DNA from 2 places in the Propioniciclava sp. LT432 genome. Region 2 is predicted to be linked to the other one. Evidence: riboswitches for the same ligand, from Rfam matches in the RefSeq annotation. Region 2 holds a riboswitch; the other holds the start of a gene.

Region 1 (13,902 bases), on a different contig from region 2:
GGACGTGGTAGTTCGGGCCGACCTTGGCCTTGCGGAGCTCGGCCAACTCGAACCGGACCGGCGGCAGCGGTTGCAACAGTGGCTTCTCGTCGCGTTCGAACACGATCTGCCGGGAGTCCTCCCGCTTCTGGAACGGACGCGCGTTGATGGCAGCGACTTCGGCGAAGATGGCCTCGTTCAACTCGGCCAACCCGACGAACTGCCGATTGCGGAGCACCGCCGCGACCTGCCCCGCGACGAACCGGACGCTCCCTTCGACCACTGCCTTGTCGCGGGGACGTTTCACCCTGGCCGGGATGACCGCGGTGCCGTAATGCTCGGCCAACCGGGCATAGGCGGGGTTCAACGCCGGCTCGTAGCGGTCCGACCGGGACACCCCGGTCCGCAGGTTGTCCGGCACCAGGAGCCGGGCAGCACCCCCGAAATCCTCCAGGGCGTGCACGTGCGCGTCGATCCACGACCCGAGCGTCATGTCCGGGAACGCCTCCACATACGTGTAGGCCGAATACGACAGTGCGGCCACGAACACCCACCCCTGTCGTGGTTCGCCGGTCAGCGGGTCGGCGTAGGCCATCGGGTCCCCGGCCCAGTCGACCTCGATCGACTCGCCCGGGTTGCGCTGGATCCGCATCGACGCGCCGGTGGCCTTCGCCCACCGCCGGTACTGTTCGTTGAAGAACGAGTACTGGTAGGGCACCTCGCCGGTGGCGCGGCAGTTGGCCACGTACTCGTTCCACAACACCAGCAGCGTCACCGACGGCCGTCCCAGCTCCCGGTGCACGTGCTCGAAGTCTGGTGTGGCCCGGTCCGAGTCCGGCTTGGCCGGTTCGGGCAGCAACAGCCGGCGGACCTCGTCAGCCCCGAGGTCCGTCACCTGCTCGAACCCGACCCCCGCCGAGTCCGCCGCAGTGAACACCGCCGCCACCGTGTTACGGGAACACCCCAACACGTCCGCGATCCCACGCTGACTGACCCCCTCAGCTCGCAGCCGAAGGATCTGTTTGTAGTCGACCATGAAGGCGACTTCCTCTCGTCACGCCGTACCCCAACGGCACGGCGCGACGAACGTCCCACACGAAAACCCGAGCGCCGCCACGGTCCACCGCGCCCCGTCGCCGTGGCTCACCGCCCACCGGACCACTGGCTCACCCCACAACGGAACACCGGCCCTCACCGAGCGCAATATGCATCGGCATCACGGGACGTTGGGTGGGGGACGACCGACGAGAGGACCCCATGGACGCCGACGCATTCGACGAGTACTTCTCAACGAAGTACCGCGTCCTCGTCGGCCACGTGACGGCCATGTGGGGCAACCGAGACGAGGGGTCGGACGCCGTGCAGGAGGCGTTCGTCCGGGCGTGGTCGAGGCGACGTGAGTTCGGACGCCACCCCCACCCGGACGCCTGGATCCGCACGGTCGCCCGCAACTTGCTGACCGACGGCTGGCGCAAGAAGCGTCGTCACACGACGCTGGAGTTCGAGCCGGCCGCCAAGGCCATCGACTCGGACGCCCGGGTCAGCCTGCAGCGCGCCATCCGCGAGCTGCCGCCCAACCAGCGGGACGCCATCGTCCTCCACTACCTCGCCGACCTGCCGGTCGACCGCGTGGCCGAGGAGCTGGGTGCCCAGCCGGGCACCGTGCGCGTGTGGCTCTCCCGCGGACGCGTCCGCCTCGGCGTCCTGCTCGAAGACGACAAGGAGCACCACCATGCGTGAAGAGGAACTCCGCGATCTGCTCACCGGCTACACCGCAGAACCGCTCCCCATCCCGTCGCCCAGCCAGATCCGCGGACGCGCTACGCGCCGGCGGCCACTCCAGCTGCCGCACCCACCCCCTCGTTGACGCCTCCACCCACCCCCGCGCTGTCCTGCCAGGAGATCCGGACGGCTTGGCGTGACGCCTTGACCACCCGGGTCACGCTGCCGAAGATTCTGGGCTCCGACCCGTCTGTGATGCGCCTGCGGACGACGGGACGGTGGCCCGGGGGACCGTCGACGGACGCGTGGTGCTGCGGGTCTTCCCGGACGGTCTGGGTGGCGACTCCTATGCCCTGCCGAAGCTCAGCCAGGGGGCGAACCCCATCGTCTTCGACCTGACAGGCGAGAGGGTCATCTACGGCGAGTACTCGCACTCGAAGGGCAAACTCGGCTCGGTCAAGGTGTTCGTCAAGGACGGTCGCAAGGCCCAACCACGGACGGTGCTGGACTGGTCCTACGCGGGGGACGGCGACTACATGCGGTTGCCGATCTGGTTCCAGGGCGACACGTTGCGGTGGCCGCAGGCTCAAGGCGCCCACGACGCACCACCCCAACATCAGCGCGTCTCGATCATGGAGCTTCCCTTGGACGCGCCCGGCGCCAAGCCGCGTCAGGTGTTGGATGCAGGGACCGGAGCCTTCGTCGCGGGACCGTCCAACGACCAGGTGCACATCTTCCACAGGCCGGGCGAATACGAGACCTACGACTCCCGGACGAAGGAGCCGGAACCCATTCCCGACGCGGTGCGGGACCTTGACCGACTTGATCGCAGTGGTCAGTGGGTCCTCTACAGGCCGAAGCCGGATTCTGAGGAGGTCGGGGTGTACGACCTGGAGACCAATGAGTCCCGCGCTCTCTTGAAGGGCGACTACCAAGCGATTTCCTTCAGTGGGAACCTCGCGCTCGTCACCCAGGCGCGGCGCGTGTTGTTGGCCGACCTCCGAACGGGCAACACAGTCGAGCTCATGGACGACAACCCCGTGGGCGTGCCGGGGTACGCGATCGCAGGTCCGTTCGCTTCGCGGGTGCGAGGCCATATCCCAGGCGATCCCGGCGTTGTGGTTCGCGCGGACGCGCTGCCTAGGTCGATTCCGGATGGGTGCTGAGTCTCGCTGTTCTGATCATCCGGCCTCGACGGTGGCCTGGATGAACTGATCTTCCGGCATGGGCCGATCGAGTCGCCATACGAACTCGATGGGCTTCTCGTTGCGGTGAGAGAGGTACTCGGCGGTTCCCAAGAGCAGGTATGGGGCTCCCTTACCAAAGGCGTTCGTCCCGCTGTTACGAACGCAGAGCAGGATCTGTGTTCCGGCCTCGCGGTGGTTGATGTAGCGGCGACCCGTGGGCGAGTCTGCGCTCGTCGTTGACTGGCTCTCCCAGTGGAACTGGGTCGGACTGAGCGCATAGTCGCGGTACATCGTGGTCGGGCTGAAGGAGCTGGCGTCCTTGTTGAGCGTGACCAAGAAGGCATCCGTGGCGCGACTCCGTGAGTAGAGGACGCCTTCTCGCATCGCGGAAGGCCTACGCGTCAGGGTTGCCTCTCCGAGGGCAGCCATGAGCTCCTCACGGTTGTAATGAGCATGACTTCGCAACGGGGTGAGCGCGAGGCTTCCCTTCAGAGGGCGCGCGATATGTCGCGCTTGGGCGAAGGCAATGGCCAGGACCTGAACGAGTTCGTCGCGGACAGCTGGCTCCTGCCGCAAAGCCGATGCCGCCCCGGACAGGGACTCGAACGGCATCGACGGCCAGAGCGAGAAGAGCAACATGTCGGCGTACTGCCGCACCGGCGCGTCGAGATCTTCATAGCGCGGTGCGTCATCATCCAGGAGTGTCAGGTACGCCTCATACCGGTCACGGTCATCAACGTGCGCCAGCACTTTGGCCCGCTTGAGCAGCGAAGTCTCGTTCGGGCCGCCGACCCGTGTGGGAAGGCCAGCACCCCTGCGGGCTTCGGTCCAACTGTGGCCTTTCAAGATGTCACTCAAGTCAAGGCCCTCGGCCTCGAGGAACGTAGCGAGCGTGACATCCCCCGTGTCGCGCAGTCGGGTGGTGAGGGTCCTCCAGTTCGAGAACACCTGGCGCGCAATGTTCTCCAGCACCAGTTCCTCAGACTGTCGATCCAAGATGATCTGAGTGCCGGCAGGGAGGAAGGGGAACTTCTGCTGAATCGCAGTCTTCAAGTGACCGCGGGGGATGCCCGTCATGGCGGTGAAGCGCTGGTCGAACCGGTAGTTGACGTTGTGGTTCCCCACGAAGTCGAGCGCTGTGAGCACGGCCTTGTCCTTGGCTCGGCGGAGACCGCGCCCGAGTTGCTGCAAGAAGATGGTGGGGCTCTCCGTCGGGCGGAGGAAGAGCACGGTGTCGACGTCAGGGAGGTCCACTCCCTCGTTGTAGAGGTCGGCAGTGAAGATGATGTTGATCTCCCGACGGGCGAGTTGGCCTAGGGCTTCTTTTCGCACGTTCTTGGGGGAGCTGCCGCTGAGTGCCAGTGCCGGAATGCCTGCATCCCTGAACGCCCGGGCCATGTACTCTGCGTGTCCGACCCCGACGCAAAAGCCCAGCGCGCGCATCCGGTGCACGTCGGTGAGCTTGTCGTCCAGTTCTCTGAGGACGATTCTCGTCCGTGCATCATTCCCTGTGAAGATCCCCTCCAGGGTGCTGGGGTCGTACCTGCCACGGGTCCAGGCCACGTGTGAAAGATCCGTACCATCGGCGATGGCGAAGTAGTGAAACGGCACGAGAAGGTCGGCAGCAAGTGCATCCCAGAGTCGCAACTCGGAGGCGACGTGGTAGTCGAAGAACTTGCGCACATCCACGCCGTCCGCCCGTTCGGGCGTTGCTGTCAGTCCCAGCAGCTCCAACGGTTCGAAATGTTCCATGATCCGCTGATAGCTCGCCGCTTCCGCGTGGTGGAACTCGTCGATGACGACGACCTCGAACTGCTGTGGAGCGAACTGTCCGAGCGCCTGCGGCGAGAAGGACTGCACCGACGAGAAGATGTGTCGCCACTGACTGGGTTGTTCGCCGCCGACGTAGAGCTCGCCGAAGTTGGCATCACCAAGCACTTCCCGGTAGGTACGCAGAGCTTGGTGCAGGATTTCTGCGCGATGAGCTACGAAGAGGAGGGTCGGTCTTCTGCCTGCGGCGTCCGCAAGGCGCTTGTAATCCAACGCCGCGATGACGGTCTTGCCTGTCCCCGTGGCTGCCACGAGCAGATTGCGATGTCTTCCGTGCACTTCGCGCTCTACTGAGAGTTCCTCCAGCATCTGGACTTGATGGGGGTAGGGGCGAACCTCCAGCCCCGACAAAGTAATCGTCGCGCGGTCACTGCCACTTCCCCCTGCCTGACGCAGGGCCAGGTCAAGTTGCCCGGCATCGCGAGCAGGGTCATAGGACTGAAAGGCCGGATCCTGCCAATAGGTATCAAAGGTGGCTTTGAACTTTCGCAGGAGGTGTGGTGTCGCGACTGTCGTGAGCCGGACATTCCATTCGACTCCGTCCAGCAGCGCTGACTTGGATAGGTTCGACGAGCCCACGTAGGCGGTGTCGTAGTTGGTGTTGCGTTCAAACAGCCAGGCCTTCGCGTGAAGTCGAGTGCGCTCGACCTCATAGTTGACCTTGACCTCGGCTCCAAAGTCACGGACGAGACGGTCCAGGGCGCGCCTATCAGTCGCACCCATGTACGTGGTCGTGATGACACGCAGCGGCACGCCCCGGCGGCGTACTGCGTCCAGTTCCTTCTCCAGAGTGCGTAGACCGTGCCACTTGATGAACGCACACAACAGATCAACGCGATCGGCGCTACCGAGTTCGGTGCGGATCTCAGTGCCGAGTGCCGGCTCGCCGATGGTGTTGGTCAGCAGGGCCGGTTGGCCCAGTGGAGTTACCGGCGCATCCGAGTAGCGAGCCTCAGTGCCCAACTGATCGGGGCGGCGAAGGGCCACGAGTCTTTGAGGTGAAGTAACGCGCTGCTCGGGCAGTCCTAGGTGATCGAGAACCTCGTTGACAACATCAACGCGCTGGTCCGGCTTGGTCTGAGCTAGCCGACCTGTGAGGGACGACATCACATGTCGAGACAGCACGTCGATCTCTTCGTCAACCCCCAACTTCCTCAAGGTGGCTCGAAAGGTGCTTTCGGCTACCGCCTCATCCAGGGCTTGCGTCTCGACCGCGTCGTAGAGACCTTCAACCAACGAGTCGGGGGCGACTTCACTGTCCACCGGGCCAGGATGTCAGACAGGAGTGAACAGCGTGGGGGTGGCGCCGTACAGGCCCTTAGCAAGCAGAGAGGCGTGGTGCGTTCCCCCAGGGCTCTGGAGGGTCCAGGTCTTGGTACTTCACATCGGGCGGGAGGGCCGCTGACGTCGAGTGCGAGCCTCCGGTCCCGCCCACGTCCAGCTGATCCTTGCGCGCGCGTACAGGCGGTCCACTTGGGCACGAGTCAGGGTCTCGGGGAATGATTCCAAGAGGCCGACCAGGCGCTTTCGGTTGATGACCAGCACGTCCTCCGGGTATTCCCGTATCGTCATTGAGTTCGCATCGACAGGCACGACGATGCCCGTCACAACGACGTCCTCGTTGATGGCAGCTGAGAGGAGACGGCCGGCCCGACGGGCCTCATGACGGCTGTTGCGGACATACGGGCAGCGTGTTCCGTTGACCATGAACGTGTCGCCGGCGACCCAGATCTTCGCCTTGGGGTGGTGCTTGGCGTTGAGCGTGAACACACCGGCCGGGCCAATAACCAGGTGATCGATGTCTGCCCCATGCTCACCGACAGGGATGGAGTTCAGAAAGACCCAACGCTGATCCCGGGCGACGAGCTTCTCAAGTTCGGCCGCCACCTTTCGCTCTCCGATGGCGCCGCGTTCCCACGTCGAGTAAGCGTGCTTGCCAAGGAAGATTCGTCGCAGCAATGTAGGCCGTTGACCCTCAGCATGAGCTTGCGCGATCTGACCCTGCAGCTGAAGCCCGGGCGAATTTCTCGCCAAGTCCACCAGGGGTTTCCCGGCCGGGGGTGGGAAGTGGGCGCTCGACGCGCCTCTCAGGGGAGGCGGAGCGGAAGGCTCGGGCGCAGCAGGGGCCTGGATGGGCGTCGGATCCGCCTCCGGCCCTTGGTCTGAGTACCACTGCTGCAAGGCCACGTGAAGGAGCAGTTCACTGCCCTCATAGTCCGGATGGACCTGCTGGCTCAGGAGATCGCACCAGCCGGCGTTGATGCCTCGGTCGTCCTTGACGTACAGCCTGTCCTGGCCGCCCCCACGCCACCGAACCACCATCATGGCCGGACAGTACCGGAATTGCCTCGTCCCGAATGGGTTTCGCAATTTCGGGGAAAATGGGAGGGATTAGCTGACGCATCCGTGCCTTACCATCTCCCCATGGCCGCGCTGCTGCAGAGGCTGCGCACGATCTGCGAGTCGTTCCCCGAAGTGAGCGAACGACCCAGCCATGGCGCGCCGACGTGGTTCGTGCGCGACAAGACCTCCTTCGCCACCGCCTGGCTCGACGGCCACCACGACATCGACTACCCGCACCTCTGGATTGCGGCGGCCCCCGGCGTCCAGGAAGTCCTCGTGGGGAGCCGTCCAGACACGTTCTTCCGTCCGCCGTACGTCGGCCACCGCGGCTGGGTCGGCGTCCGGCTCGACCGCGAGCCTGACTGGGACGAACTGGCCGACCTGCTCACCGACGCCTACCGCCAGGTCGCACCGAAGCGCCTCGTCGCTCAGATGCCCGACCGCGAGCCCGAGACCATGGGCAAGCCCATCCAAGTCGTCCCCGTCTCAGCCGAGCGCTGGCCGGACGTGGAGGTCGTCTTCGGCACCCGTGGTGACCCATCCTGGTGCTTCTGCCAGTTCTTCCTCACCACGGGCCGCTCGTACGAGGAGTCTGCCGAACGCAACCGCGAGGCGCTGTGCGCTCAAGTGACCCACCAACCGCCGCCCGGCCTGCTCGCGTACCGGGGCCCGGAGCCGGTGGGCTGGGTCCAGGTTGGGCCGCGGGCGTCCTTCCCCCGCATCACCACCAGCCGGACCACGGCGAGCCTCGATTCGGACGGTATCTGGCGCTGCACCTGCTTCGTGGTCCGTGTGGGTCATCGTCGCCAGGGCGTCTCACGCGCGCTGCTGGCCGGAGCGATCGAATACGCCAAGAACCAAGGCGCCACCCAGTTGGAGGCCCACCCGGTCGACGTCGCAGCCAAGGGCGGGAAGGTCCCCAGCTCGAACCTCTACCACGGTGCACTCTCGATGTTCACCGACGAGGGCTTCGTCGAGGTGTTGCGGACGCGTACGGACCGCCCCGTCGTCCGGCTGTCCCTCCTCTGACGACCACGTCCAGGAGCGGGCAAGCGTTGGGACGTGGTCGGCTGAGGCCATGTTGAAAGACCCCTTCGTGGTCAGCGGGCGCCGATACCAACCGCCGCGATCGCCACCACGACCGCCCCGGCCCCGGCCAACGCGGCGAGCAGGATGTCGCGCCAGCCCCAGCGCACCGGGCGCCACACGGTGCGAGGCGTCCGTCCCAGGCCCCGTGCCTCCAGGGCTTCGGCGAGTTGCTGGCCGCGGCGCAGGGCCACGACGACCAACCCGAACGCCGACCGTCCGAAGGCCGACAGCCACGCGCGGCGTCCGACCCCTACGCGGCGCGAGCGCACGGCGTGGGCCGCGCGGATGGTGCGCCACTCGTCGGGGAGCAGCTCGAGCAGTCGGTAACCCGCCAGGAGCGCGTACGCGTACCTGGCCGGGAGCCGCGCCTGCACATGTGCGGCGTTGACGAAGCGCACGGCGTCCGTGCTGAGCACAAACATCGAAGCCAGGCCGCCGATCGCCAGCGTTCGTGCGGCCAGCGCCAACCCCAGTTCCAGCCCCGGCGCCGTGACCACGATGCCGCCCCAGCCGGCCAGCGGCTCGCCGGGGCGGCTGACGAGGTTGACCATGAAGGTCGACAGCGCGAACCAGAGAACCGGCACCTGGAACCTCAGCGCCCGGCGCAGCCGCACGCGGGCGAGCGCCGGGAGTGCAGCCGCGGCCGCGAGCCAGACCCCCAGCACCGGCCAGAAGGCGGTGGTGGCCAGGAGCCCGACGCTGGCCCAGAACGTGACCAGGAACTTCAGCACCGGGGAACAGCGGGCCAGGAACGAGTCCGGTACCCGGTCCGGGGCCGGCGGCCGGTCGTCCGTGGTGCGGGCGGCGAGCTCAAGCCGCGCATCGGCGAGCCGGTCGGCCAGCTCCCTATCGTGCGTGGCCAGCAGGATCGCCCGCCCCTCGTCGCGCAGCGACCGGACCAGCGATTCCACCGCCGCCACACCGGCGTCGTCGAGGCCGAAGGTCGGCTCGTCGAGCAGCAGCACGGGGTGGTCTTGGACCGCCATCGCCACCACGGAGAGCCGGCGCTGCTGGCCCAGCGACAGCGTGTGGGGGCTGCGGTCCTCGAGCCCGGCAAGCCCCACGCGCCGCAACAGCGCCTCCGCCCGCTCGACCGACGCCCCGTACGCTGCCTCGGCCAGAACGGTCGTGGCGATGAACTGGTTCTCCGGACGCTGGAACACCATCCCCACCTCGCCGGCCCCGGCCGCGGGGACGCCGGGCAGCACCCCCGCCAGCGCCATCAGCAGCGTGGTCTTGCCCGACCCGTTCGGACCCATGAGCACCGTCACTGAACCGGCGCGCAGCCTGACATGCGCGCCGTCGACGACGACTGGGCCCTCAGGCTCGCGGCGCACGCCGGTCAGGGTGCGGTCGAGCACGACCTCTCCCGGACGCCCAGCGCTGCGGTCCCGCTCCACCGCTGCAGGCGTGCCGAGGCGGACCACAGCGTCCGGGAGCAGCCCCGCCCGCTGGAGCTCACGCGCCCGGTGCTCGACGATGATGGCGGCGGGTCCGCCCCGACCCAGTTCGCGACGCAACAGCGCGGCGACCGACGCAGCAGCGTCCGGATCGAGCATGCTCAGGGGCTCGTCGAGCAGCACGACCTCCGGCTCGGCGACGAGCGTCGCGGCGAGCGCCACGCGCTGCTGCTCACCGCCCGACAGCTGGTTCGTGCGGCGGTCGAGCAGGTGCGTGATGCCGAGGCGTCCGGCGACCGCCTGCACCCGCGGGCCGATGGCCTCGCGGGGCAGGCCGGCGTTCTCGAGGGGCAGCGCCAGCTCGTCGCGCACGTGGGCCAGGCACAACGACGACGCCGGGTCCTGGGCCAGGAAGCCCAGCCACGCGGCGCGCTCCCACGGTGGGTCGAGGGTGACATCCCGGTCGCCGTGCCGGACGCCGCCCCACAGGTCGCCGGCGCGGGCGTGCGGCACCAGCCCCGCCGCCACCGCGAGCAGCGTCGACTTGCCCGAACCCGACGGGCCGGTCAGCGCCACGATGCCGCCGGCGGGCACCTCGACGCTGACCCCGTCCACCACGGTGTTCCCGTCATGGGCGACCGTGATGCCCTCCAGCGCCAGCGGTGCGGCCAAGGCGATCTGTTCAGCCACGGCGCGGCGACGCCGCACGTCCGGCCGGCAGGTCGCGCAGGACACCCGTGCGCAGGAGCGCCCGCGCGACCAGCCAGCCCAGGACGCCGCACAACACCAGCCCGGAGGCGAGGTGCAGCACCAGCCGGGTTTCGAACAGCGCCTGCCCCAGCCAGCCGAACCGGATCGTCGCGTAGACGAAGCTGAACACGGCCGTGGTCAAGCCCGACACCAGGAACGCGAGGAGGTCGTACCGGCGGTAGCGGAACAGGGCGAAGCCCACCTCGGAGCCCAGCCCCTGGATCGTCGCCGACAGCAGCAGGATCGGCCCGACCGGACTGCCGAGGAACACGACCTCGATGACGGACGCCATGACCTCGGCGACCAGGCCCGCGCCGGGCTTGCGCACCACGAAGAGGGCCAGTGGCGCGACGACGAACCAGCCCCCGATGAGGACGTTCTGGGCGAGGTCGCCGAGGGGCCCGAGCGCGATCGCGAGGGCGTTCCAGCCCTGGACGAGCAGGTAGTACAGGAAGCCGAACACCACGCCCAGCGTGACGAGGGCGAGAATCTCCTTGAGCCCGAAGCCGGCGGTCTTCGGCGCGCGGACGGGCTGGGTGTGGTCTGTCTGGTGGGTCATCGCTGCTCCTGGGGTGAGTTGATCGACAGGGACACATGGCTCGTGACGTGCTGCACGTCCGCGCCCACGGCGCGCCAGGCACTCATGACGAGGGTGAGGACCTCGGCGACGTCCCCGCGCAGGCGGGTGACGTAGTGGTCCGACCCGTCGTAGAGGCCGGCGTCCTTGGCCTGCTGGATCGCGGCCATTATCGGGCCCATGTGGTCGGTGGTTGCGCCATCGACCAGCGGGTACAGCGACCACTCGGCGACCGCGGTGACGCCCACGGCGTCCACGGCCAGAGGCTCGTCGGACGCCCAGGCCCCACCGCGCAGGTCGCAGGAGACCTCGCCCGGACAGCCGCGGGAGAGGAGCACGGACGCCGCAAGGTGCTCCCCGCCGGTACGGCGCGCCGCGGCGCCCACGAGCGCGGTGAGGTAGCGCAGCAGGCCGGACTCGTCACCGCCCACGAAGGTGCTGACCTCGCCGGTGCTGGTCTGGAGGTCTCCCCTGGCGGGTTCGGCATCCGCGAGGGCGCCCAGGATGATGTCGACGAAGCGGGCGGACATCGGGTGCAGCGACACACGCGCCCCGACGCCGTAGGTGGTGGGGGTCGGTGCCCCCGAGGCGGGTTCCATCTCTTCCTTTCCCGCCCCCGGATGTGGGTCGGGACACCCCGCGCACGCGCTGCTGGCGCGAGCGTCGGGGTACGGACGCCGCGGTCGCGGCACCCTGCCCAACTCCCTCCGCTGGTGTTACCCAGTTCAGGTTCCACGGGTCTGCCGGATGGCACTCTCAGCGCTGGCGCGCTCCCCGGGGGCAATGCGATGGCCACGTTAGCCGATTGCGGCCGCGATTCTTGCGAGGCACGTCCGGCCGTGAGAGGTCCGAGCCGATCCGCTAGCGCAGACCGGTCACAACCAACGGCGTCCGGACAACAACCCGATCAGGTGGTCGAGGACGGCCGGATCCATGCGCAGGCCGTTGTGCTCGTACTCGCTGGTCACCCAGGTCCGGCAGTCGGGGAGCATGGTCGCGGTCTCGAGCGAGTACACCAACGGGACGAACACGTCGTGGGCGTACACCGCCGCGACGACCGGGACGTCCGCCTGGGCCAACTTCTCCGGGAAGTACAGCTGGTTCCACTCGTGCTCGGCGAGGAGGTCGGCCACCTCGGCGTACGGGCTGAACTCCGAACTCTGCGCGAACAGCGACCGGTGGAGGTGCTCGCCGCCGAACAGGGTCGGGTCGTCGCGCACGGCGTCCGGCATGGTGCGGTCGGCCGACCACTGGGTGCGGACGCCGTCGGCGTAGCTCGACTCGTGCAGCACCGCATAGATCGGGTTGCGGCCGTGGAAGGGCAGTGCCGCGGCCAGGTCGTGGGCGAACCCGGGCGAGGTGTGGTCGAGCTCCAGCAGGTAGTGGATCTGCTCGAAGCCGCCCTGCATGCCCAGGCGTCCGCCGATGGTGCGGAACCAGTCCGGGCCGACCCGGTCACCGTTGGGCAGGCGCAGGGCACCGTCGGACGCCAACCCGACCAGCTCGCGCACCCGGTCGCGGTCGCCCGGAAACCGTCGGTAGTACTCCTCGGATCGACCCATCATCAGCTTCCACGTCGCCGAGTAGACGTCGTCGATGGGGTGCTGCACGGCGGTCAGGCCCCCGGTGATGATGGCGCCGGCGAGGCTCTCGGGGTGCACCGACAGGTAGTGCACCGAGGTGAATCCGCCGAATGACTGCCCGAGCAGCGTCCATTGCTCGGCGCCGAGCGCCTCACGGACCAGTTCGCAGTCGTTCACGATCTCGTCCGCGCGGAAGTGGGTGAGGTACTCCGCCGCCGCTTCCGGCCGGTCCAGCCCGGCCGGGCCCACGGCGTCCGGCCCGACCGGGGTCGAACGCCCGGTGCCACGCTGGTCGAGCATGACGACCTGGTAGTCCTCGAGCGCGCGGGGGAGCCAGGCGGGATTCGTGGGGAGCGACAGGGTGGGACGCGGCGCCTCGTTGCCGGGGCCACCCTGGAGGAAGACGAGGTACGGCTTGTTCTGCCCACCCTCGCCGGTGACGACGCGTGCGAACACCTCGATGGTTCCCCGGCTGGGATCGTCGTGGACGAGTGGCGCGTCGACGATGAGGTTCGTGCACGTCAGTCCGGGTAGATGGTCAACCGTGGTTCGCATGCGTTCAGGCTAGGGCGCAGACACTGTTCTGGACTCGGTTGGCAATGGCCACGGTTTCGTGGAAACAATGGAAGGGTTCTGCACGAGGGAGTTTCACATGGGTGTCCACAGCCGAAGCATCACGGCAGCGGTTGATCCGACGGTCGTCTGGCAGCGCTGGACCGACGTCGAGAACTGGCCCGCCGACGACCCCGACGTGGCCAAGGCGCAGTTGAACGGTCCCCTCACGAAGGGCGCGATCGGATGGATCCAGCCCAAGGGCGGGCGCAAGGCCCAGTTCAAACTGGTCGAGGTCGACAGCCACAAGCGGCGCTTCACCCTCGAGACCACGCTGCCGTTCGCGGTCCTGACGTTCGAGCACCGCCTCGACCGCCCCGAGCACCGCGAGGACGAGCACGAACCCCTCGCCGAGCTCGACCCGGACGCCTGGGTCCTCACCCACTCCCTCACCATCACCGGCCCCCTGACCCGTGTGTGGGACTTCATCGTGGGACGCTCCTTCGTCAAGGGCCTCCCCACGGTGCTGTACAACATCGTCCGCGCCGCCGCCGTCTGACATGACCCGCGTCGTCGTGTCCGGACGCGACGGCGACCGCGGACTCGGGGACCTCCTGCGGGCGTCCGGGTTGGACGTCCGCGTCGTGCCCCACCCCACGGACGCCGACCTCGCGTGGGCCGACTGCATGGCCGGCTTCCGCTGGCCCGAGGGCGCCACGCAGCGCGTCCGGTGGATCCACGTGACCGGGCTCGGCATCGATCGCATGTCCGACGCACCGCGTCCGGACCTGATGACCCGCACCGTCGGCACCATGCCCCTCCAGATGGGCCGCTACGTCGCCGCGGCGGTGGCGTCCTTCGCCGAGCGCCACGACGACCTCGTCCGCGCG
Region 2 (14,718 bases):
GTCGGGGCGCGCCAGGAACGAGGTGGCGCCGAACTCCCCCAGCGCCGTCGCGAAGGCGAAGCCGGCCGCCAGGCCGAGGCCGCGTCCGACGAACGCCAGGTCGATGTCCCGCAGCACCTTGCCGGGGCTCGCCCCCAGCACGGCGGCCGCCTCCCGCAGGTGCGGGTCGATGGCCCGCAGCACGGGCAGCAGCACCCGCACCACCAGCGGCAACGCCACGATGGCCTGCGCGATCGGCACCAGGACCATCGAACTGCGCAGGTCGAGGGGCGGCCTGTTCAGGGTGATCAGGAACCCGAAGCCGACCGTCACCGCGCTCACCCCCAGAGGCAGCATGAAGGCGCCGTCCAGCAGGCCGAGCGCACGGCGTCCGCCCTCGTTGCGGGGACGGCGGGAGACGACGAGGCTGACGAGCAGGCCCAACACGAGGGCGAGCACGGTCGCCACGGACGCCGTGCGCAGCGAGTTCGCCGCAGCCACCCAGACCGGCACGGAGAGCGTCCCGTCGCCGGTGGTGGCGAGGGCGGCGTAGTGGTCCCACCCGTGGCCGGACGCCGTGGTGAGGCTCTTCTGCACCAACGTCATCAGGGGGAACACGAGCAGGCCGAGGACGACCGCCGCCGTCACCAGGGTGGGCCCCCCGTCGCGGCGCAGCACCCAGGGAGCCTCCATCGACTCGTCGGTCCGCAGGCGTTGCGCGCGGGCCCGTGTCGCCTGCAGCCGGCTGGCGATGATGAGCGCCGTGCCGACCACGACCAGTTGGACGATCGACAGCGCCGCCGCGCCGGTCAGGTCGAGCAGTTGGGTGGTGAGGAACCAGATCTCGGTCTCGATCGTCCCGTAGGCAGCGCCGCCGAGCACCATGACGACGCCGTACGCCGACGCGCAGAAGAGGAACACCAGCGCGGCCGCCGAGGCGATCGCGGGGGCGAGCGCGGGGATGGTGATGGTCCAGAAGACGCGGCGGGGCGAGGCCCCCAGCACGGACGCCGCCTGCTCGGTCCGCGGGTCGAGGGACGCCCACAGGGCCCCCACCGTGCGGACGACGACGGCGTAGTTGAAGAACACGAGGCTGGCCACGATGATCGCGAAGCTGCCGTCGAGGTTGAGGTGGCCGAGTGGTCCCGTCGAGATCACCAGGCTCTTGAAGGCCACGCCGACGACCACGGACGGGAGCACGAACGGCACGGTGACGACCGCGCGGACCAGCCAGCGCCCCGGGAACCGCGTGCGGTAGAGCACCCACGCCCCCGGGACACCGAGCAGCACGGACGCCACCGTGCCCGCCGCCGCCTGGGCCAGGGTCGTCCGGATGACCCGCCACGTCCGGTCGTCGCCGAAGACCTGGACGAAGCCGTCCGGGCTGAAGGAGCCGTCGGGGAAGAATCCCCGGCCCACCAGCGTCGCGACGGGCCAGCCGAAGAAGATCGCGAGGAACGCGAGCGGGACCGCACCCGCGAGCGTCCACGCGAGCGTGGTCCCCCGGCTCAGGGTGCCGGGGGACCTCCGCGAGGTGGCCGACTCAGCCAACGACCGTCGAGGTCCAGGTCCGGATCCAGCCGTCACGCTCGGCGGCGATCTCCTCGGCCGACACCTGGAACGGGGAATCGGACAGGGGCGCGTAGGTCACCCACTCCGCCGGCAGTTCGGTGGAGCGGACGGCCGGGTACATGTACATCTGACCGGGGATGTCGGCCTGGACCTCGGGGCTCAGCAGGAAGTCGATGAACTTCTCGGCCCCCTCGGGGTTGGCGGCCCCCTCGATGACCCCCGCGTACTCCACTTGGCGGAAGCAGGTCTGCAGGAGCGACGTGGTGGGGGGCTCCTTGCCGTCCACCACCTCGAACGCCGGGGACGTCGAGTAGCTCAGCACGAGCGGGCGCGGGCCCTTGCCGCTGCTCCCGGAGAACTGGACCGTGTACGCCTCGGTCCAGTCCTTGGCGACCAACACGCCGTTGTCCTTGAGTTGCTTCCAGTAGTCGATCCAGCCCGGGTCCCCCTTGGCGCCGACGGTGGCGACGAGGAACGCGAGGCCGGGCGAGCTCGACGCCGCGTTCGGGACGACCAACAGGTCCTTGTACTCGGGCCTGGTGAGGTCGTCGAGGGTGGCGGGGACGGCCTTGCCCTGCGCCGTGAACCAAGCGGTGTCGGCGTTGATGCAGACGTCGCCGAAGTCGATCGGCACGAGGCGTCCGGAGTCGTCGGCCTTGAGTGCCTCGGCGTCGGCGTCCGGGAGGGCGACGCTCGCGTACGGCGCGATGACGCCCTCCTTGAGCGCTCGGCCGGCGAAGGTGTTGTCGATGCCGAAGACAACGTCTCCCAAGGGGGAGTCCTTGGTCAGGACGAGCTGGTTGGTCAGGGTGCCCGCGTCCCCGGGGGCGACGAAGGTGACATCCAGGCCCGACTCGGTCTCGAACTTCGTCAGCAGGGCCTCGGTGACGTTGAACGAGTCGTGGGTGACCACCGTCAGCTCGGTGCTCCCCGCACCGGAGGCGGTGGCCGCCGCGGAGGGGCCGGCCGACGACGCACCCGACGACGCACCCGGCGGCGTGGCGGTCGGCGCGCCGACGCAGGACGCGAGGGCCAGGGAAAGGCCGGCCACGAGGGCGACGGCGGGCGGACGGACGAACTGGGACATGCTTCCTCCTCAACTGGAGGGGACGGCCATCCCTGGCCGTGTGAGAACTCGACTCCCTCCGCCGGTCCTAACCGGTTCAGGTTCGAGGGTCTGCGGCGCTCCGCACTCTCAGCGCCCCCATGGGCGCTCCCCTGTCAGGGGGACAGTCTAGCTGCTGCCGGCGAACGCATTTCCGGGAGGACACTCCCCCAAGTTTCGTTGGGGAAATGTCCTCCCGGAAATGCACACGAGGCGAAGCGATGACTCAGCGGCCGGTGCCGGCGTAGACCACGGCCTGACCGTCGGCGTCCAGCCCGAAGGCGGTGTGGACGGCGCGGACGGCCTTGTCGAGTTCGTCGACGTCCACCAGCACCGAGATGCGGATCTCCGAGGTGGAGATCATCTCGATGTTGATGCCGGCCTGGGCCAGCGCCCGGAACGCCGTCGCCGAGACGCCGGGGTGCGAGCGCATGCCGACGCCGATGATCGACAGCTTGCCGATCTTGTCGTTGTAGATCAGCTCGGTGAAGCCGATGGTGGGCTGGGCGGCGCGCAGCGCGTCCATGGCCTTGTCGCCGTCGGACTGCGGGAGCGTGAAGGAGATCGCCGTGGTGCCACCCTCGACGGACACGTTCTGGACGATCATGTCGATGTTGATGCCCGCGGTGGCCACGGTCGTGAAGACCTCGGCGGCGGCACCCACGCGGTCCGGCACGCCGACCACGGTGATCTTGGCCTCGTGACGGTCGTGCGCGATGCCGGTGATGATCGGGTTCTCCACGGAATCCTCCTCGTCGATGTGCTTGACCCAGGTGCCCGGCTTGTCCGAGAACGACGACCGGACGTGCACCGGGACGTTCTCGCGGCGGGCGTACTCAACGCAGCGCAGGTGCAGGATCTTGGCGCCGTTGGCGGCCATCTCGAGCATCTCGTCGTAGCTGACCTCCGGCAGTCGCTGCGCGCCCGGCACGATGCGGGGGTCCGCGGTGAAGACACCGTCGACGTCGGAGTAGATCTCGCAGTAGCCGGCCTTGAGGGCCGCGGCCAGGGCCACAGCGGTGGTGTCGGACGCACCGCGTCCGAGCGTGGTGATGTCCTTGGTCGTCTGCGAGACGCCCTGGAAGCCCGCCACGATGACCACGTCGCCCTCGTCCAGGGCGGACTCGATGCGGCCGGGCGTGATGTCGATGATGCGGGCGTCGCCGTGCTTCTCGGACGTGATCACGCCAGCCTGCGAACCCGTGAACGAGCGGGCGGTGTGCCCCAGGTCGTTGATGGCCATCGCCAGCAGGGCGGCCGACATGCGCTCCCCGGCGGTCAGGAGCATGTCCAGCTCACGGGCGCGCGGGTTCGGGCTGACCTGCTGGGCGAGGTCGAGGAGGTCGTCGGTCGTGTCGCCCATCGCCGACACCACCACGGTCACCTCGAAGCCCTGCTCCTTCGTGTCGACGATGCGCTGGGCGACGCGCTTGATGCTGGCGGCGTCCGCCACCGACGAGCCACCGAACTTCTGCACCACACGCACTGTCGGGTCCCCTTCCTTCGTGAGGTGTCCAACTCTGCCACGCAACCCGACGGCACGGTGGATGTTCCCAACCGCCGGGCGTCCCGATGACATGCGAGGATGGACGCGGAAGGAGACCTTCATGAGCCACGACCCGGTACCCCAACGGCTGTCCGACGCCGAACGGGACGCCGCCGCCCAGATGCTGCGCGAACACTTCGAGGCCGGACGCCTCGATGCCGCCGAGTTCGACGAGCGACTCTCGGCGGCGCTGGCCGCGCGCGTCGCCGCCGACTTCCAACCCCTGTTCTCCGACCTGCCCGCGCCCCGGCCGGACCACGGCGGACCCACCGCACCCTCGCAGGCCGCTTGGACGGCTGCCTTCGGCTCGTCGCTCACCCCGCGCCCGACCGCCGGACCCCCGGCGCTGGGCAGCGGCACCGACTGGATCGGTGTCGCCCGCGGCGTGATCTGGCCGGCCGCGATCATCATGGCCATCATCACGGGCAACTGGTGGACCTTCATCCTGATCGCGATCATCGGCTCCATCGTGCTGGGCCAGATCTCCAACAACCAGCGCAAGCCACCGCCCCAACTGGGCCGCTGACCCTCGACCCTCGTCGCTCGTGGGCGGAATAGGCTTGCCCCCATGCGTGGCGAGTACAAGGTTCCGGGCGGCAAGTTGGTCGCGGTCGATGTCGAGGTGGCCGACGGGGTCATCTCCCGGGCGTTCGTCCACGGTGACTTCTTCCTCGAACCGGATGAGGCGCTGGAGGACATCAACGCCGCCCTCACCGGGCAACCCGACACGGCGAACGCCGAAACCCTCGGCCGCGCCATCGAGGCCGCCCTCCCCGACCACGTGCAGATGATCGGGTTCACCCCGGCGTCCGTCGGCATCGCCGTACGCCGCGCGCTCGGCAAGGCCACCGGCTGGGCCGACCACACGTTCGACCTCATCGGCCCCGTCACGATGGACCCCGCGATGCACGTCGCCCTCGACGAGGTGCTCACCCGCGAGGTCGCGGCGGGGACGCGCCCGCCGACGCTGCGCTTCTGGGACTGGGACTCCGCGCTCGTCGTGATGGGCAGCTTCCAGAGCTACGTGAACGAGATCGACCAGGAGGGCGCCGACCGGCACGGCATCCGCGTCGTGCGGCGCATCTCGGGCGGCGGCGCCATGTTCATGGAGCCGGGCAACTGCATCACCTACTCCCTGCACGTCCCGACGTCGCTGGTCGAGGGGCTCAGCTTCGAGCAGAGCTACGCGTTCCTGGACGACTGGGTGATGACTGCCCTGGCGGACGTCGGTGTCAACGCGCGCCACGTGCCGCTCAACGACATCGCCTCCGACAAGGGCAAGATCGCCGGCGCCGCCCAGAAGCGGTTCGCGGCGGGATCGGTCCTGCACCACGTGACGATGGCGTACGACATCGATGCCGACAAGATGCTGGACGTCCTGCGCATCGACCGCGAGAAGATCTCCGACAAGGGCACGAAGTCGGCCAACAAGCGCGTCGACCCCATGCGGTCCCAGACGGGCCTGCCCCGTGACGAGATCATCCGCCGCTTCATGGCGTCCTTCGCCGCCACCCACCAGACCCGGCCGGGGAGCTACACCGACGCCGAGTTGGCCGCGGCACGCACCTTGGTGGAGACCAAGTTCCTCACCGACGCCTGGACGCACCGCGTCCCCTGACCGGGGACCAGGGGACGCGGGGTCTTCACGCCGGGCCGTCAGCTACGCGCCGGGCCCGGCTGCTCGCGGGCGTCAGTTGCGGCGCGGGTTCCGCGGGTCGTCGGGGCCGTCGAAGACCTCCTCGACCGGACCACGCCCGTCGCGGTCCTTGTCGAACAGCGGCGCGTCGCGGCGATCGTCGTGGGCCGGGTCGTCCAGGACCGCATCCCGGTAGCCGCGGTCATCCCGCAGGCCGCCGGTGTCCCCGGCGTAGCCGAGGTCCCCGTGGGGGTCCGATTCCCGGTACCCGCGGCTGCCGGGCGTGGCGTCCGGGCCGTCGAGCACCTCGCCGACCGGGCCGCGCCCGTCGTTGTCGCGGTCGAAGAGGGAGCCCTCGCCACGACGGTCGTCGCGGTAGGCCGGATCGTCGCCGAGCACACTGGCGTCGGTGTGGTCGCGGTCGCCGGTGTACCCGGGGGCGCCAGCGTAGTCACGCTCGCCGGCGTAGTCCCGCTCGTCCGTCCAGCGACGCGTCCGCATCGCATCGGGGCCCACCCCATCGCCGCTCACGCCGTAGTAGAGGTAGAGCTCGTCCTCCTTGGCGCGGTCGAGGTGACCGTCCTCATCGATGTTCGGGGCGTCCTTGACGACGTCCTTGGTGTGGGCGACCACGAGGTCGTCGCCCTGGAGAGTGGCGCCGGCCAGCGGGACGAAGCTCGTGCTCATCCCGAAGAAGCCGGTGTGCACGGTGACCCACGTCGGCTCGCCCGTCTGGTCGTCGAGGTAGACCTCGCCGACGTTGCCGATCCGATCCCCGTTGGGATCGTGGGCGACTGCTCCGCGGATGCGGTCGATGTCGCTCTGCGTGAACATGGTGTCTCCTTCGTTCGATGTCGTTCGGTGGTGACAACACATCCCGGCGGACCGGGATGCCCCCTCCACGAGAGGCATACCCACCACCCTCGACCGCAAACGCGTCGACGACAAGCCCTGACGGCGCTTTCAGGCCGCAAATGGGTGCCCTCACCCGCCCCGCGTCCCGGGGCCGCTACGGGTCGACTCAGGGTGACACCGGTGGGCACGGCGGCCCGGCCCCGGGGCCTCAGGCCTTGGCCACCGAGAAGCTCAGCCCCAACTCGTCGTCGGTCACGACGGTGCCCGTGGGCTCCCCTTCCGTCATCGACGTGGCCAGCACCTCGTCGGCCACGAGGTCGGACGCCTCGCGGAGCGCCTCGCCCACCTCGCCACCGGCCGACCACACCAGGCGGATCCGGTCGGAGACCTCCAGGCCCTGGCGCTTGCGGGCGTCCTGCACCATGCGGACGACCTCGCGGACCAGACCCGCGCGCACCAGTTCCGGAGTCAGCTCGAGGTCGAGCGCGACGGTCTCGCCCTGCTCGTTGACGACCGACCAGCCCTCGCGCGGGCGCTCGGACACGATCACCTCGTCGGCGGTCACCACGGTGCCGCCGGCCCAGGCCACGGTCGCCTCCCCGGTCTCCACCAGCGCGGACGCCAGCGCCGCGGCGTCCGCCTCGGCGATCGCCTGGGCGACCTTCGGGGTGTCCTTGCCGAAGCGCTTGCCCAGCGCGCGGAAGTTGCCCTTGGCGGAGTGGTCGACGAGGTCACCGGCCGAGGCGAACGACTCCACCGCGCCGACGTTGAGCTCGGCCGCGATCTCCGCGACCAGCTCGTCGGTCAGGCGAGCGAAGGACGCGCTGGGCACCAGCAGGCGCTTCAGCGGCTGGCGGGTCTTCACCTGGGCCTCCGAGCGCGCACCGCGGCCCAGCTCGACGAGACGGCGGGTCAGGCTCATGGCCTCGACCAGGGCGTGGTCCTCGCTCGCGGCATCGGGCACCGGCCAGGTGGCCAGGTGGACCGATTCCGGGGCGCCCGGGACGGCCGCCACCACCAGGTCCTGCCAGACGCGCTCGGTGATGAACGGCGCCATCGGGGCCATGAGGCGGGTGACGACGTCGATGGTCTCGTGCAGGGTCCACAGGGCCGAGGGCTCGCCGTCCCAGAAGCGGCGACGCGAGCGGCGCACGTACCAGTTCGACAGGTCGTCGACGAACTCGCTCAGCAGCGAGCCGGCGCGCTGGGTGTCGAAGTTCTCCAGGGCATCGGTCACGTCGGCGATGAGCTCGTTGCGGACGGCCACCAGCCAGCGGTCCATCACCGGCCGTTCGGCCACGGCCGGCGCCTGGCCGGACGCCGGCGTCCACCCGTTCGTGCGGGCGTACAGCGACTGGAAGCTGACGGCGTTCCAGAAGGTCAGGAGCACCTTGCGGACCGTCTCCTGGATGGCGCCGTGCCCCACGCGGCGGGACGACCAGGGCGAGCCGGCGGCGGCCATGAACCAGCGCACCGCGTCCGCGCCGTGCTGGTCCATGAGCGGGATCGGCTCGAGGATGTTGCCCAGGTGCTTGGACATCTTGCGTCCGTCCTCGGCGAGGATGTGGCCCAGGCACAGGACGTTCTTGAAGTCGGACTGGTCGAACACGAGCGTGCTGACCGCCATCTGGGAGTAGAACCAGCCACGTGTCTGGTCGATCGCCTCGCAGATGAAGTCGGCCGGGAACGCCTGCTCGAACTTCTCCTTGGAGCCCTCGACCCACGGGTAACCCCACTGGCCGAACGGCATGGAGCCCGAGTCGTACCAGGCGTCGATGACCTCCGGAACACGGTGCGACGGCTTGCCGCAGGTCGGGCAACCGAAGGTCACCTCGTCCACGAACGGACGGTGCGGGTCGAGCTCGGACAGGTCGCGACCCGTGAGCTGCGACAGCTCGGCCAGGGATCCGACGCAGACCTGGTGGTCGTCCTCACAACGCCAGATGGGCAGGGGCGTGCCCCAGTAGCGCTTGCGCGACAGGGCCCAGTCCACGTTGTTGTCCAGCCAGTCGCCGTAGCGGCCGTGCTTGATGTGCTCGGGATACCAGGTGGTCGCCTCGTTCTCGCGGACGAGCGCGTCCTTGATCGCGGTCGTCCGGATGTACCACGACGGCTGCGCGTAGTAGAGCAGTGTGGTGTGGCAGCGCCAGCAGTGCGGGTAGCTGTGGTCGTAGTCGAGGACGCGGAACATGAGACCGCGATCCTGCAGGTCGGCCACGAGCGCCTTGTCGGCGGTCTTGAAGAACTGGCCCCCCACCAGGCCGACCGACTCCTCGAAGGTGCCGTCGGGGCGGATCGGGTTCACCATCGGCAGCCCGTAGGCGCGGCAGGTGATCATGTCGTCCTCACCGAAGGCCGGTGCCTGGTGGACGAGGCCGGTGCCGTCCTCGACGGTGACGTACTCGGCGTTGACGATGTAGTGGGTTCCGCCGACGACGTCGGGGAACTCGAGCAGCTCGAACGGACGCTGGTAGCGCCAGCCTTCCATCTCCTTGCCGGAGAAGGACGGGCCGAGCATCCAGCCCTCGCCCAGCACCTTCTCGGCGAGCGGCTCGGCGATGACGAGCGTGTCGTCGTCCTTGCTCGCCACCACGTACGTGACGTCGGGGTGCGCGGCGACGGCGGTGTTGGAGACGAGCGTCCATGGGGTCGTCGTCCAGACCAGCAGGTCGGCCTTGCCCTCGAGCGGGCCCGAGGTCAGCGGGAACCGGACGTAGACCGACGGGTCCGTGACGTCCTCATAGCCCTGGGCGAGCTCGTGGTCCGACAGGGTCGTCCCACAGCGGGGGCAGTAGGGGGCGACGCGGTAGTCCTCGACGAGGAGCCCCTTGGAGTGGATCTCCTTCAGCGACCACCACACCGACTGGACGAAGTCCGTCGACATGGTCCAGTACGCGTCCTCCATGTTCACCCAGTAACCCATGCGCTCGGTGAGCTCGGCGAAGGCGTCGACGTGGCGTCCGACGGACTCACGGCAGCGCGCGTTGAACGCCTCGATGCCGTACTTCTCGATGTCCGGCTTGCCGTTGAAGCCGAGTTCCTTCTCGACGGCCAGCTCGACGGGCAGACCGTGGCAGTCCCAGCCGGCCTTGCGCTCGACGAGGTGGCCCTGCATCGTCTTGAAGCGGGGGAACACGTCCTTGAACACGCGCGCCTCGATGTGGTGCGTGCCCGGCATGCCGTTCGCGGTGGGCGGGCCCTCGTAGAACGTCCAGCGCGGCCCGTCCGCCGTGCGCGCAAGGGACTTGGCGAACGTGTCGTTGGCCTGCCAGAAGGCGAGGACGTCGTGCTCCATCGCAGGCAGGTCGACCTGCGGGGCGACGGTGTTGTACCCGGGCTGGGTCATGGGTGTTCCTCTTCGTTCCTCGGTGTTGAGCCGTGCGGACGAAGGGACGAGGCCGAGCCCCGCGGTACCACCCTCCTTGGGTCTCCTCGTTGCGTGCGCTGGTCGCGCGCGCTCGGGGAAGGCCCCACTCTTGCTCGCCGCGGCCGGGTCTAGTGAGGCCCCTCCGCTCGGTCGGAGCCCGTTCTTCCGGCAGCTCCGGGGTGATGGCCCCATCTCTGCCTTGCGGACGCCCGACATTCTACATGCGAGGATGAGGACATGCTCCCTGCCACCCTCCCCACGCCGGACGCCGTAGGGGAGGTGGCATGGACGGCCTCCTCTGGGTGCTGACCGGCGTGGGCGCCCTCGTGGTCGTCTGCTCCTTCGTCCTGCTGCGCAAGGTGCCCGCCGAGATCCGCCCCGTCGCGATCGTGCCGCTGGTGGTCGTGCTGGTGGGCTTCACCATCGGCTTCCTGCTGCTGGCGGGGGTCTTCGGCTAACGCCGACGGAGCAGGCCCCGCCGCAGGGCGAATTGGGTCGCCAACCGCGCGACCTGATCGGTCGGGAGCGAGAACTGCCGGCCGATGATCGCCCCCACGCTGCTGCCGAGCGCCAGCCCGATCCCGGTCAGCGCCGAGAGCATGAGCAGCTCGGACGCCGTGTCCCCCGGATCCACGGCCGGGACCCCGACCACCAGCCGGAACAAGGCCCGGTACAGGAACATGCCCGGCATCAGCGGGGCGATGCCCACGGTCACGATGGCGATCGCGGGCGGGCCGACGCGGCGCGCGAGCAGGTGCCCGAGGAACCCGACGACCGCCGCCGCCACGCCCGCCGCGATGGGGTATTCACCCCCCACCGGAGCCAGCACCATGAGGTAAGCGATCCAACCCACGCCGCCGAACCCCCCGACAATCAGGGCGCCGCGGGGGCCCAAGCCGCTGGCGACGCCGAGCCCCAGCGAGAAGAACCCGGCGGCGGCGACCTGGACGGCCGGGTGCGGCGACGGGATGGACTCGGCGGCCAGGTACGCCGGCGCGCCGAGCCGGACGCCGAGCCACAGCACCCCCGCGACCCCCAGGATCAACCCACCCGTGCGCATGAGGAGTTCAACCACCCGGGCACCGGCGGTGATGAAGTAGCCGTCGAGGGCGTCCTGGGCCGACGCCACGACGCCCATGCCGGCCAGCATCGACACCATTCCGGAGGCGACGACCAGGGAGGGCGACATGGCCCACAGTTCGTCAACCCCCCGTTGCCGCAGGTACATCAGGAGCACCGCGAGAACCATGGGGATCGCCCCCGCCGCCACCTGTGCGAAGAAGTACGAGACCGGACGCTTCGCCAGCACGATCCCGAGCACGCCGATCAGCAGCGTCGCGAGACCGGCGACGACCATCTCCAGGAGCTCGCCTCCCAGCAGGGCGCAGATGCTCGCTCCCTGCACGAACGCCGCGACCAGCAGGACCCACCGCCGGTACTCCCGGCCGTTCTCCTCTCGCTCCTTCAGCCGACGGGTGGCCTCCTCAGGGCCCAGTTCCCCTGCGCACACGGCGTCCACGACCCCGGTGAGGTGGCCCAGCCGGGCGTAGTCGTGGGACAGGGCGGGCACCGTCCGCACCATGGTGACGGGCGCCTCGTCCTCGGCCCCGTAGCCGCTGACCGTCACCGACGTGAACGTGACCTCGACCTGGAACTGGAGGCGCCGCGCCATGGCCAGCCGCAGGATCAGCTGCGTGGCCTCCGCTGCGGAGGCCCCGGCGACGAGGGCGACGGCACCCACCCGGGTGGCGAGGGCCACATAGGGCACCAGTTCGGACCGGCGCGCCCTCGGCGGGGGTTCGGTCGCCGCCCGACGCGGGCGGCGCAGGAGCCGCTCGAGGTCGTCGCCCGGCCGGCGCTGGGACTTCCCGGTGGCCTCGGACATCAGGGCCGCAGGACGACCTTGCCCAGCACCTGTCCGGACTCCAAGGCCGCCAAGGCCCCAGCCACCCCGTCGAAGCCGACCACGCTGTGGATCGCCGGCCGCACGCCGGAGGTCTCCAGCAGTTCGAGCAGCGCCTTGAACTCGCTGGTGTTGCCCATCGTCGAGCCGATCACCCGCAGTTGCAGGAAGAAGACCCGGTTCAGGTCGGCCGGCGGGTTCGCCCCGGAGGTGGCCCCACACACCACCACCGTTCCGCCGGGCACCAAGGACTTCAGCGAGTGCGACCAGGTCGCCTCCCCGACGGTCTCGACGACCAGGTCGACACGCTCCGGCAGCCGCGCCCCGGGCTCGAAGGCCTCGTCGGCGCCCAGGCCGAGCGCGAAGGCGCGCTTCTCCTCGGTGCGAGCGGTCGCCCACACCCGGTGACCCAGCGCCTTCGCGAGCTGGATGGCTGCCGAGGCCACCCCGCCCGAGGCGCCCTGGACGAGGACGGTGCCCGGCTTCCACAGCCCGGAGTCCCGGGTCAGCATCCGGAAGGCCGTCAGGTACGCGGTCGGCAGGCAGGCGGCCTCCTCGAAGGAGAGCGCCGCCGGCTTCGGGATGAGGTTGCGCTCGGGGACCACCACCCACTCGGCCAGGGTGCCCTGGTGGAGTTCGGAGAGCAGGGATCGCTTGGGGTCGAGCGTCTCGTCGCGCGTCCAGCCGTCCGAGGCGATGACCGCGTGGACCACGACGTCACGTCCGTCCTCGGTGGTGCCCGCGGCGTCCGTGCCGAGGATCATGGGCATGCGGTCGTCGGGGAGTCCGACCCCCCGCAGCGACCACAGGTCGTGGTGGTTGAGCGAGGCCGCCCGGACGCGAACCCTCACCCATCCCTCGGGGAGGGTCGGCTCGGGTCGCTCCCCCACCCGGAGGGCGGACAGGGGGTCGGCGGGGTTGGCTGCTTCGACGAAGACGGCTCGCATGAGCCCCAGACTAGGGTGACCCGGTCGCCGGCGCTCAGGACGTAGCGCCATCTGGACCACATGAACAGCCGTCCACGCACCACCCAGTCACCATCACCGCTTGTCAGAGCGATGCGCCGAATAGCGCCGGAACCAAATGTGGTCCAGATGGCGCTACGTCAGCGACAACCCCAGCAGACGCTCGATCACGACGGCCACGCCATCGGCGTCGTGGTGCAGGGTGACCTCGTCGGCGACCTCCAGCGCGCCCGGAACCGCATTGCCCATGGCCACGCCGAGTCCCGCCCACTGGAGCATCTCCACGTCGTTCAGGTTGTCGCCGAACGCCACCACCTCGGACGGGTCGATGCCCCGGTCAGCGGTGAACCGCACGAGGGCGGACGCCTTGGAGACCCCGCTGCGCCCCACCTCCAGGAACGGCGCCCCGGACGTCGTGGAGTGGGTGCCCGGCACCGCGAGACCGCGGGCCACCTCGAGCAACTGCTCCGGAAGAACCCTTCTGTCGGGGTGCTTGACGACGAGCTTCAGCGACGGCTCGGCCAGCACGTCGTCGAGGCTCGCGAAGCGGTGTTCGACCCGCCAGAGCGCGCTGCCGGCGCCGGGGTCCTGTTCACCGGTGTAGCCGTACTGCGCGACGTACTCGTTGCCGGCGTTCCGCACCGACACCACGTGGGCGTCCGGGAACTCCTCCAGCAGCGCCAGCGCGAGGGTGCGCTGGGCGTCGACGTCGATCAACTCCTCGAACAGGACATGGCGCGTGGGCAGGTCGACCGCCACGGCCCCGTTCGAGCCGACCACGAACCCGTCCAGCGACGTTCCGGCGACCAGGGCGCCGATCGAGTAGGGCTGGCGTCCCGAGATGGCGAGCACCTCGATGCCCGCTGTCCTCGCCGCCGCGAAAGCGGCACGGTTGCGGTCGCTGAGGGAGTGGTCGGAGCGGATGAGCGTGCCGTCCACGTCGGTGGCGATCAACCGGACGCCCACGTCAGATCCCCACCTGGCGGCGTCCGGCGAAGGCACGCCCCAACGTGACCTCGTCGGCGAACTCCAGGTCGCCCCCCACGGGCAGTCCGGACGCCAACCGCGACACCGTGATGCCGGTCGGGGCGAGCAGCCGGGTCAGGTAGGTCGCGGTGGCCTCGCCCTCGACGTTGGGGTCGGTGGCGAGGATGACCTCGGTCACCACCGGCCCCTGGAGACGACGCAGGAGCTCGGCGATGTGCAGGTCCTCGGGACCCACGTGGTCGATGGGGCTGATCGCGCCGCCCAGGACGTGGTAGAGCCCCCGGAACTCGCGGGTGCGCTCGATGGCGGCGACGTCCTTCGACTCCTCCACCACGCACACCGTCGACTGGTCCCGTCGGGGGTCACGACAGATCCGACAGGTCGTCTCCTCGGACACGTTGAAGCAGATGTCGCAGAAACGCACCTTGTCGGCGACCTCACGGAGGGCGTCCGCCAAGCGGTCGACGTCCTCCCGATCGGTGTTCATCAGGTGGAACGCGATGCGCTGGGCGCTCTTCGGCCCGATGCCGGGGAGCCTGCCCAGTTCGTCGATCAGGGTCTGGATGGGACCTTCATACACGTCTGGCCGACGCCCTAGAAGTTCAGGCCGGGGATCTGCGGCATCGCCGCAGCGGCGAGCGCCTGCACCTGCGTGTTCGCGTCGCGCACGGCGAGCACGATCAGGTCACCCAAGGTCTCGGTGTCCTCGGGGTCGACGGCCTTCGGGTCCAGGCGCACCTCGGTGAGCTCACCACCGCCGGTCATGGTCACGGTGACCAGACCACCCCCGGCGGTGCCGGTCA

What was found. A riboswitch is a leader RNA that binds a small molecule or an ion and turns the genes downstream of it on or off. The one in region 2 is predicted to bind thiamine pyrophosphate.
Region 1: linked by a shared signal. The riboswitch ahead of AC5YDV_RS12160 (YkoF family thiamine/hydroxymethylpyrimidine-binding protein) and the one ahead of AC5YDV_RS08255 (thiamine ABC transporter substrate-binding protein) in region 2 are both predicted to bind thiamine pyrophosphate.

What each region holds. Positions count from the first base shown of each region.
Region 1 is NZ_JCAKNE010000019.1:86,627-100,528, reverse strand. It holds gene istA (IS21 family transposase) at 1-1,015, opposite strand, end outside; gene AC5YDV_RS12195 (RNA polymerase sigma factor) at 1,237-1,719, shown strand; gene AC5YDV_RS12190 (hypothetical protein) at 1,980-2,867, shown strand; gene AC5YDV_RS12185 (DEAD/DEAH box helicase) at 2,883-5,981, opposite strand; gene AC5YDV_RS12180 (nuclease-related domain-containing protein) at 6,099-6,677, opposite strand; gene AC5YDV_RS12175 (GNAT family N-acetyltransferase) at 7,143-8,090, shown strand; gene AC5YDV_RS12170 (ATP-binding cassette domain-containing protein) at 8,162-10,240, opposite strand; gene AC5YDV_RS12165 (ECF transporter S component) at 10,233-10,859, opposite strand; gene AC5YDV_RS12160 (YkoF family thiamine/hydroxymethylpyrimidine-binding protein) at 10,856-11,476, opposite strand; TPP riboswitch at 11,561-11,664, opposite strand; gene AC5YDV_RS12155 (alpha/beta fold hydrolase) at 11,753-13,015, opposite strand; gene AC5YDV_RS12150 (SRPBCC family protein) at 13,113-13,571, shown strand; gene AC5YDV_RS12145 (NAD(P)-dependent oxidoreductase) at 13,573-13,902, shown strand, end outside.
Region 2 is NZ_JCAKNE010000012.1:64,010-78,727, forward strand. It holds gene AC5YDV_RS08250 (ABC transporter permease) at 1-1,530, opposite strand, end outside; gene AC5YDV_RS08255 (thiamine ABC transporter substrate-binding protein) at 1,523-2,638, opposite strand; TPP riboswitch at 2,675-2,781, opposite strand; gene AC5YDV_RS08260 (aspartate kinase) at 2,883-4,142, opposite strand; gene AC5YDV_RS08265 (DUF1707 SHOCT-like domain-containing protein) at 4,264-4,728, shown strand; gene lplAB (lipoate-protein ligase LplAB) at 4,771-5,820, shown strand; gene AC5YDV_RS08275 (PRC-barrel domain-containing protein) at 5,893-6,672, opposite strand; gene ileS (isoleucine--tRNA ligase) at 6,902-10,039, opposite strand; gene AC5YDV_RS08285 (hypothetical protein) at 10,345-10,518, shown strand; gene AC5YDV_RS08290 (threonine/serine exporter family protein) at 10,515-11,945, opposite strand; gene AC5YDV_RS08295 (zinc-binding dehydrogenase) at 11,945-12,910, opposite strand; gene AC5YDV_RS08300 (Cof-type HAD-IIB family hydrolase) at 13,064-13,894, opposite strand; gene recR (recombination mediator RecR) at 13,896-14,495, opposite strand; gene AC5YDV_RS08310 (YbaB/EbfC family nucleoid-associated protein) at 14,510-14,718, opposite strand, start outside.